3 regions of the Paenibacillus sp. 1182 genome follow, and region 3 is predicted to be linked to each of the others. Evidence: predicted binding sites of a transcription regulator. Region 3 holds the regulator's gene; each other region holds the start of a gene.
The links. Region 3 encodes Rex, which represses fermentation and respiration genes when NADH is low (regulators of the CRP and FNR family bind a similar motif). Its sites were predicted from a motif close to TTGTGAAATATTTCACAA; they were not measured.

Region 1: JOD82_RS21955 (phosphoketolase family protein) is a predicted target of Rex. The motif match lies at 1,494-1,511, and genes of this name have one in related genera.
Region 2: pflB (formate C-acetyltransferase) is a predicted target of Rex. The motif match lies at 1,244-1,261, and genes of this name have one in related genera.

What each region holds. Positions count from the first base shown of each region.
Region 1 covers NZ_JAFICR010000012.1:42,051-45,340, reverse strand. The annotation lists gene JOD82_RS21955 (phosphoketolase family protein) at 1-1,375, opposite strand, end outside; gene JOD82_RS21950 (GntR family transcriptional regulator) at 1,670-2,392, opposite strand; gene JOD82_RS21945 (glycosyltransferase) at 2,745-3,290, shown strand, end outside.
Region 2 covers NZ_JAFICR010000001.1:51,735-55,024, forward strand. The annotation lists gene adhE (bifunctional acetaldehyde-CoA/alcohol dehydrogenase) at 1-966, shown strand, start outside; gene pflB (formate C-acetyltransferase) at 1,295-3,290, shown strand, end outside.
Region 3 covers NZ_JAFICR010000001.1:208,585-211,874, forward strand. The annotation lists gene dinG (ATP-dependent DNA helicase DinG) at 1-1,040, shown strand, start outside; gene JOD82_RS01080 (redox-sensing transcriptional repressor Rex) at 1,084-1,737, shown strand; gene JOD82_RS01085 (amidohydrolase) at 1,724-3,025, shown strand; gene JOD82_RS01090 (cell wall elongation regulator TseB-like domain-containing protein) at 3,063-3,290, shown strand, end outside.

The DNA.
Region 1 (3,290 bases), on a different contig from region 3:
AGGATGATAAGAATTCATCATTAGGTTCAATAATTTGGTCCATCCATTGGCGTTTGGTTACTTCAAAAACAGGAGCCAAGCGATTAGACATTGTTTCATCCGGTCCGAAGATTCTGAAATTACGATTTTGTTCATTTAAGACAACCACATCTTTAACGTATTTCCCTAAAACCGACATATCTTGCGCAATCACTTTACCAGGTACGGAATTATCCAGCGCATAGTTACGGAAATCCGGCAATTTCAAGTCTTTAATGAGGTTCCCCGCATTCGCAACAGGGTTCATTCCCATACGTTTATCGCCTGTGGGCAGAATTTCAGCAAGCTCAGAGTTTAAACGACCGTTTTCGTCGAACAATTCCTCTGGTCTGTAGCTATTCAACCATTCTAACAAAGCAGGTGCGTGCTGCATATTTTTTTGATCAACCGGAATTGGAACCTGATGGGCACGGAATGAATTTGTATTCGGCACGTTGTCCCATTCCTTTGGACCCGTCCAGCCTTTAGGTGAACGGAATACAATCATCGGCCACGCTGGACGAGTAAGATCATTATTTTCACGCGCATTCTTTTGAATAGCTTCAATTTTCTCGATGGCCGTATCCAATACTTTCGCCATTTCTGGATGCATGTGATCCGGATTTTCACCTTCAACAAAGAATGGCTCCCAGCCCAAACCTTTAAAGTATGAGGTCAATTCTTCTTTCGATTGACGAGACATAATCGTTGGGTTACTAATCTTAAAGCCATTCAAGTGCAAGATTGGCAGCACTGCACCATCCGTGATCGGGTTGATAAATCTGTTAGAGAACCACGAAGCGGCTAGTGGACCCGTTTCAGCTTCGCCATCACCAATAACAACAGCCGAAATCAGATCAGGATTATCCAGAATGGCACCTACACCATGAGAAAGGGAGTAGCCTAATTCTCCACCTTCATGGATAGATCCAGGTGTTTCAGGAGCAGCATGTGAAGCAATACCGCCAGGGAAAGAGAATTGTTTGAACAATTTCTTCATACCTGGGATATCTTGCGTAATTTGCGGATAGATTTCGGTGTAACTTCCATCCAGATATGAATTTGAAACCATAACCTGACCGCCGTGACCAGGGCCCTCAATGTAAAGCATGTTCAAATCATATTTATTAATAACACGATTTAGATGTGCATAAATAAAGTTTTGTCCTGGAATTGTGCCCCAGTGTCCAATAGGCTTAACCTTCACATCTGAATCTTTTAAAGGCTCTCTCAACAAAGGATTATCTTTTAAATAAAGCTGACCTACCGAAATGTAGTTCGTTGCACGCCAATATGCATCAAGTTTTTCTAAATATGTTTTAGATGAATAATCTGCTAACACGGGTGATAATGACATGGTGTCCACTCCCTAAGTAGTATTGTTTGTAATTTATTTCCGGAAATTTCATCTACATGTACATCATAACGCCGCGTCGATTAAATTCAACCTTTTTCACAAGTGATACGGTCCAATTTTGTGAAATTTTGAACATACTATGAAATATAAATTAAAAAGACAGTAAAAAAGCTCTTACATTAAAATATATAGAAGTATAAACCAATAAAATTTGTAATAAACGTTGCAATCGCAGGCTCCAATCCTTTTCTCAAAATTATAAAAAAAAGACCGGAGAATTCTCCAGTCTTATCATTAGTGAACCGATACAAAGGTATTAAATTTTAAATATTTGTAATGAAATCGCATATGAGAAAACTCAAATGGCGTACCGTTATCTAAAAAGAACACACCTTCCATAATACCTACAGGCTCATTTTCATTTAAATGTAGCAGCTTTTGATCATTCTCTTGGGACGGTTCTGCAAAAATGGATAAAAAAGATTTGGTGACGGCCAAGTTCCGCGAGTCTTCCAAATAATTAAAAATGGACCCCTCGATAATAGTCTGATTTAAATTCTGAACAATTTTAATAGGGATATAGCCTGTTTCAATCATAAAAGGATCATCATCAAACAAACGTAAGCGGACAATTTTGTATACAAAATCATGAGTCTCCAAGAACAAATCGCGCTGTAATTCTTCTGTTGGCGGAATGACCTCAAAACTCAGTACTTTGATTTTTGGCTTTTTACCATGCATTTGAAAATTATCAGTGACTCCTAGATTAGAGCCTTCGTAGTTAAAGATAGATTCATTTCTTATGTATAATGGATTAATAAATGTCCCGGAACCTTGTTTTTTAAAAATAATTCCGACATTCTCCATTTTAGTCAGAGCACGTTTAATTGAACTACGACTAACCTGGTAAGTCTCACTAAGACTACGTTCATCTGGCAATCTCATATCTGCAAACTTTCCAGCAAAGATTTTCATCTTGAGATCGTCAATAATTTGCTTATAGACAAATTGTGTCATATAGTACTCCTCTTTCAGGTCTTCTATAACTCCATATAGTTTACCATAACTTGCCCATTTCATCTCATGTTTGTTTCTGTATGCTGAGTGGGCTTTCAGCGGATAGGAAACGCCCGCGCTTTTACTTTACATCTCTATGCATAATACCATGATTATACATACATAACACCACTGAACGTACCTGCAAATTAGCAGAAAATACAGAACTCCCACCTTAACTTCCGCGATAAGACCAAGCCTGTTTCGAACCTTGAGGGATGTTTGACTAGACCAGGCTAAAATCCTTGAATACATTGTTATTATTTATCTTGTTCATACGTTCACTAATAAAAATGGTGGGGGGGAGATCATATTGGCTATCCGCTACAGCGTCATCATTCCAACCTATAATCGAGTCCAGCAATTGTTGCTTACACTCGCTTCATTTGAGACACAAACCTATCCAAAGCAACTATTCGAAGTCATTGTAGCTGATGACGGTTCTACAGACGGAACGAGAGAAATGGTCGAAGACTTCAAAGCATCCTATCCTCTTATCTATGTGTCACATCAGGAACAACGCGGTCGATCTGCCGTTCGAAATTTGGGACTGCGCCGTGCAAGAGGGCTATACATCATCTTCTGCGACGCTGACTTTGTAGTATTACCGGAATTTATTAGGATCGTGAGCCGTTATCACCGTAAATATCCCAAGTCCGTGCTTTCAGGCATTCCTCACTCGTGGGACGATGCTTTTACCCATTATTACCCTGACTTTTCTCCTGAAGAAAAAGAACAATGTCGCAACATACTTACGCAGTCCAACTTATGGAATGCTGACTATGAAGCAGCAAACGAAATTACTCCGATCATAACCCCAGAAGATATCCTTCACCAAACGGGTGCACTGTCTAAAGTA
Region 2 (3,290 bases), 160 kb from region 3:
GGCGGCGGTTCGCCAATGGATGCCGCTAAAGGCATGTGGATGTTCTATGAATATCCAGATACTGATTTCAATAACTTAAAACAAAAATTCATGGATATCCGTAAACGGATTTACAAGTACCCACGTCTGGGCCAAAAAGCACAATTTGTAGCTATCCCTACAACATCGGGTACAGGTTCCGAAGTTACATCGTTCGCAGTAATTACGGACAAAAACCTGGGCGACACGAAGTACCCACTGGCTGACTATGAGTTGACTCCTGATGTGGCAATTATTGACCCAGTGTTTGTATATTCGCTGCCTAAAACAGCTGTAGCGGACACAGGTATGGACGTTCTGACACATGCTATCGAGGCTTACGTGTCCGTAATGGCTAATGACTACACAGATGGTCTGGCAATTAAAGCCATTCAATTGGTATTCCAATACCTAGAACAATCGGCTCTGACCGGTGATAAGCTGGCTCGTGAAAAAATGCATAATGCTTCCACACTTGCTGGTATGGCGTTTGCTAATGCATTCTTGGGCATTAACCACAGTCTTGCACATAAATGGGGTGGACAATACCATACAGCGCATGGCCGCACGAATGCCATTTTGATGCCGCACGTTATTCGTTATAATGCGAAAAAACCGACAAAATTTGCTTCGTTCCCTAAATATTCGCACTTTGTTGCGGATGAGCGTTATGCAGAAATCGCGCGCATACTGGGACTGCCTGCACGCACCACCGAAGAAGGGGTTAACAGCTTGATCGAAGCAATCCGTAAAATGAACAAAACACTCGGTATCGAGGAATCGTTCCAACAAATCGGTTTCGATGCGAAAGATTTCGAATCACGTGTAGATTATCTGGCTGACCGCGCATTTGAAGATCAATGTACAACTGCGAATCCTAAGTTGCCACTGGTTACTGAGTTGGCTGATGTCTATCGCAATGCCTTCTACGGACGTTTTGACCAATAATATAATAGGTAAGAAGAGGCTTGTGAAAAAGCATTTTCTCGTTCAATACCGATGCAGGCTCTCTATATAGAGGGCCTGTTGGTTTGGGAAGGGAGGTGAAAGGCAAGGCTAAGGATATAGGCGCGAAGCTAGGGAAAATAAAGTGACAAAAATCACTCATATTGTGATTTTTGTCACATACTACACTCTATCATTATTCTACAATAAGGGTGTAAGAAAGGTCCCGACACTGAGCGTAAGGCATCGGTGAACAGGCCGGGCTCAAGAAATAGCTTTATCGTGAAAAAAATCACAAGTCCGGAAGACCAAACAATTTGGAGGGATTTACATGTCGGTGATTGAGAGAGAATTACAAGAGCAACAATCTGGCTGGAGAGGTTTTAAAAAAGGCAAATGGACTAAAGAAGTCAACGTCAACGATTTTATTGAAACCAATATCTTACCTTATGTTGGCAATGAAGAATTTTTGGTTGGTCCTACGGCCAACACAACTGCATTGTGGGATATTGTATCCGATCTTACCAAAAAAGAGTTGGCAAACGGCGGCGTGCTTGATGTAGACGTGAATACGCCATCCACTATTATTTCACATAAACCGGGTTATCTAGACCGGGATAAAGAGCAAATTGTCGGTGTACAAACAGATGCTCCATTCAAACGTTCTTTACAGCCGTTTGGCGGAATTCGAATGATGATCGACGCTTGCAAAGCCTATGGTTTTGAAGTGCCAGAAAGTATCATTGATATCTTCACTCATATTCGTAAAACTCACAACCAAGGTGTATTTGACGCTTATACAGATGAAATGAGAGCAGCTCGTAAAGCTGGTATCATTACTGGTCTGCCAGATGCATACGGCCGTGGTCGTATTATCGGTGACTATCGTCGTGTAGCTTTATACGGTGCAGACTTCTTGATCCAAGATAAAAAGCTGCAACTGAAAAGCCTTGAAGTTGATTCCATGGAAGAAGACGTAATTCGTCTGCGTGAGGAAATTTCCGAGCAAATTCGTGCTTTGAATGAACTGAAACAAATGGCTGCTGAGCACGGTTTTGATATTTCAAAACCTGCTAACAATGCGAAAGAAGCTTTCCAATGGGTATATTTTGGATATCTTGCAGCAATCAAAGAACAAAATGGTGCAGCAATGTCCTTAGGACGTGTATCTTCCTTCCTTGATATTTACTCTCAACGTGATATGGAAGAGGGTACAATGACAGAAGAACAAGCTCAAGAACTGGTCGATCATTTTGTTATGAAATTGCGTATTGTTAAGTTCTTGCGCACACCTGACTATAATGAACTGTTCAGTGGAGATCCAACTTGGGTTACTGAGTCCATTGGTGGTATGTCCGTAACTGGAGAAACTCGGGTAACTAAAAACAGCTTCCGTTTCCTGCACACCCTCTACAATCTGGGACCTGCACCGGAACCGAACCTGACTGTACTGTGGTCGGAAAAATTGCCTGAAGGCTTCAAAAAATATTGTGCGAAAGTTTCTATTGAAACTAGCTCCATTCAGTACGAGAATGACGATCTGATGCGTCCGATTTATGGAGACGACTATGGTATTGCTTGTTGTGTATCGGCAATGAAAATCGGTAAACAAATGCAATTCTTTGGTGCTCGTGCTAACTTGGCTAAAGCTCTGCTGTATGCAATTAACGGTGGTAAAGATGAAAAATCTGGCGTCCAAGTAGGGCCTGAATTCCCAGCCATTACAGGTGAAGTTCTGGATTATGAAGAAGTGTTGAGTCGCTTCAAACCTATGATGGAATGGTTGGCAAAACTGTATATGAACACTTTGAATGTTATTCACTACATGCATGATAAATATAGCTACGAACGCATTGAAATGGCGTTGCATGATCGTGATATTCTCCGCACCATGGCTTGTGGTATTGCGGGTCTGTCAGTTGCTACCGACTCCTTGAGTGCCATTAAATTTGCAAAAGTTAAACCAATCCGTAACGAAAAAGGGATTGCTGTGGACTTTGAAATTGAAGGCGAATACCCTTGCTACGGTAACAACGATGACCGTGTAGATAACATCGCTGTGGAACTGGTCGAGAGCTTCATGAGCATGATTCGCAAGCATAAAGCTTATCGTAATGCGCTTCCTACTCAATCTGTACTGACTATTACTTCTAACGTGGTGTATGGTAAGAAAACAGGTACAACACCGGATGGACGTAAAGCAGGCGAACCGTTTGCACCAGGGGCAAACCCAATGCACGGCCGTGATAAAAAAGGTGCTTTGGCATCTCTGAGTTCCGTAGCCAAATTGCCTTATGAACACAGTCTGGATGGTATCTCGAACACCT
Region 3 (3,290 bases):
AGGAAGAACATGACGATTATGCGGCGGATAGCCTTATTACAGATATCACGGGTCTGCTCAAGGATTTGGCGGGGATTCGAGAAAATTTGCGCTTTTTTATCCGACTCGATGATGAAACAACCGTATACTGGCTCGAGGCGAGCGGGCAATTCCGTAGTAAATCATTGCAATTTTATGCGGTACCCGTCGATGTGAGCCGCCAGTTGAAAGAAATGTTTTTTGACAAAAAAAGAAGCATTATTCTGACTTCTGCTACCTTGTCGGTAGATAAGTCGTTTCAGTACATGATCGATCAGCTCGGCTTACAGGAGGCCGCAGATCAAGAGCGGCTGATGACTTCGCAGCTCCCGTCACCCTTTAATTACAGGGATCAGGTGTTGCTGGTTATTCCACGGGATTTCCCAAGTGTGAAGGGCAGTGTAGGAGATGCGCATTTTGTAGATATGCTCGTTAGCTCTCTAGGAGCGACTGCTCAGGCGACACGTGGGAGAATGCTCGTTCTGTTTACGTCCTATCGGATGCTCCGGCAAGTGTATGAGCCGCTCAAAGAGGCCTTAGCATCCAGCGAAATTACTGTGCTGGGACAAGGTGTGGACAGTGGAAGTCGCAGCAAGCTAACCCGCCGGTTTCAGGAAGCGAAAGCTTCTGTATTGCTGGGGACCAGCAGTTTCTGGGAAGGCGTCGATATTCCGGGGAAGGCTCTGACTTGTCTAGCCATTGTTCGCTTGCCGTTTCAACCGCCGAATCACCCGCTGCTGGAGGCAAAAAGCGAACTGCTCCAGCAGCAGAAGAAGAATCCATTTATGAAGCTGTCTGTACCGCAAGCGGTCATTCGCTTCAAACAGGGATTTGGTCGGTTGGTACGTACAGCGAACGACCACGGGGTCGTTATCGTTTATGATACGCGTGTGATTGAATCCTATTACGGAAAGCACTTTTTGTACTCGTTACCGGGACCAAAAATGGAGCATATGCCATCGGAGCAAATGGTGCCCCGCATCGCCGAATGGCTCCAATCCGCCCCGGAGACAGAGGCATAACGGACGGACATAAGTATGTTCGTTACAATTAGGGGGAGCAAGTATGAAATCAGATAAAATTTCAGAGGCTGTCGTACGGAGGTTACCCGTATATTTACGTTATCTGAATGCACTGCACAAACGGGAGGTGGCTACGGTCTCTTCTCAAGAGTTGGGACAGAGGCTAGATTTGAACCCGGCCCAAATCCGTAAAGATCTTGCTTATTTTGGAGATTTTGGTCGGAAGGGTATTGGTTATGATGTTTCTTATCTCATTGAGAAAATACGCCATATCCTGAAAATCGACCAACAAATTAATGTAGTATTGGTCGGAGCGGGTAATCTGGGGCAAGCCCTTTCGAATTATAACGCTTATTTAAAAGACAATATGAAGATTGTAGCGGTATTTGATGCGTTTCCGGATAAGGTAGGAACCAAGATCAATACATTGGTCGTGCAACCGATGGATGAACTGGAAGCGACTGTGAAAGAAAAACACATTCGAATCGGGATTATTACCGTACCTGATTTTGAAGCACAGCACGTGGCTGACAGGCTTATTGAGAGCGGAATTGGAGCGATCCTGAACTTTGCACCGACTACTCTCAAGGCACCAGCCAACATTCGGATTCATGCCACAGACTTTACAACTGATTTGCTTAGCCTCGCTTATTATTTGGAGGACGGAAAGGAAGAAACCCAATATGACAGTGAATAAATGGATGATTAAAAACGGATCTTTTGCCATAAATGGACCAGAAGCAGGGGTAGTCCATGGTTTTATGATTGTGGAGGATAGTCGTATTACTTATATTGGCGAAACCTTGCCTGCGGGTGAGGAAGAGACGGAAGCGATCGATGGTAAAGGGCTATTGTTTTTACCTGGTCTGATCAATACTCATGGTCATGCGGCGATGTCTCTACTGCGTGGGCATGGAGATGATTTGGCACTTCAAGTATGGCTTCAAGAAAAAATGTGGCCTATGGAAGCCAAGTTTACTTCTACAGACGTGTACTGGGGTACGTCCTTGTCTGTGCTGGAAATGCTGAAAGGTGGAACAACAACCTTCCTCGATATGTACGATCATATGGATGAAGTGGCTCGTGTGGCTGAAGAGTCAGGTATTCGTGCAAGTCTGATGCGTGGAGCAATTGGACTATGTTCGGAGGAAGAACAGCGAATCAAGCTGGCAGAGGCCGTGACTTTTGCACGTAACTGGCACGGTAAAGCAGACGGGCGTATTACTACGATGATGTCTCCGCACGCGCCATATACATGTCCACCTGCGTTTATTGAAAAATTCGTACAAGCTGCGCATGATCTGGACTTGCCACTGCATACGCACATGTCTGAGACGATCGCCGAAGTAGAGCAAAACGTACGCGACTACGGTTTGCGTCCGGTTGCACACTTGGATAAGCTTGGCTTTTTCTCCCGTCCTTCGCTTGTTGCCCATGGCGTTCATTTGAACGACGAAGAAATAGCTTTACTGGCAGAACGTGGTGTAGCGGTTTCCCACAATCCTGGCAGCAACTTGAAGCTGGCAAGTGGTGTGGCAAGAGTGCCTGAATTGCTGCGTGCAGGGGTTACGGTTTCTCTCGGAACGGATGGTCCTGCCAGCAATAATAACCTGGATATGTTCGAGGAAATGCGTCTGGCAGCACTTATTCACAAGGGTGTATCCGGTGACCCTACGGCAGTTCCTGCAAGTGAAGCGCTGCGTCTGGCAACAGAATACGGTGCAAAGTCGATTGGTTTAAAAGAAGTAGGAGCGTTGGCAGCAGGCAACAAGGCTGACTTTATCGCGTTGGATCTGAATCAGGCACATTTCTTGCCGCGTACAGATCTTATTTCCCATGCGGTATACTCTGCAAGCGCCAAGGACGTGGCTCATGTGTGGGTAGACGGTCGTCAGGTTGTGAAAAACGGCGAATGCCTGACTATGGACGAGGAACGTATCAAACATGAGGCACAAGCCGCCTTTGAAGGGCTGCTGTCGCGCTAATTCAGGTGTCACATCCCCTTAGAGAGGAAGCACGGGTTTGAAAAATAAGAAAAAATGGATAGCGGTCGCCATTTTGGCCGTGATACTGATCCTGGTCAGCATTTTCTGGTATTATTCCTATGTTACTCAAGACCAGGTGGCTGAGAAAAATGCCGCTATCATTAAGGCCAAGCAATCAGGTGGTCTGGTTAGCACGACTCAAACATGGAAGTCTGTGTGGGATCAGGTTTATTGGGTGGTTCAAGGGAAAAATGCACAGAATGAA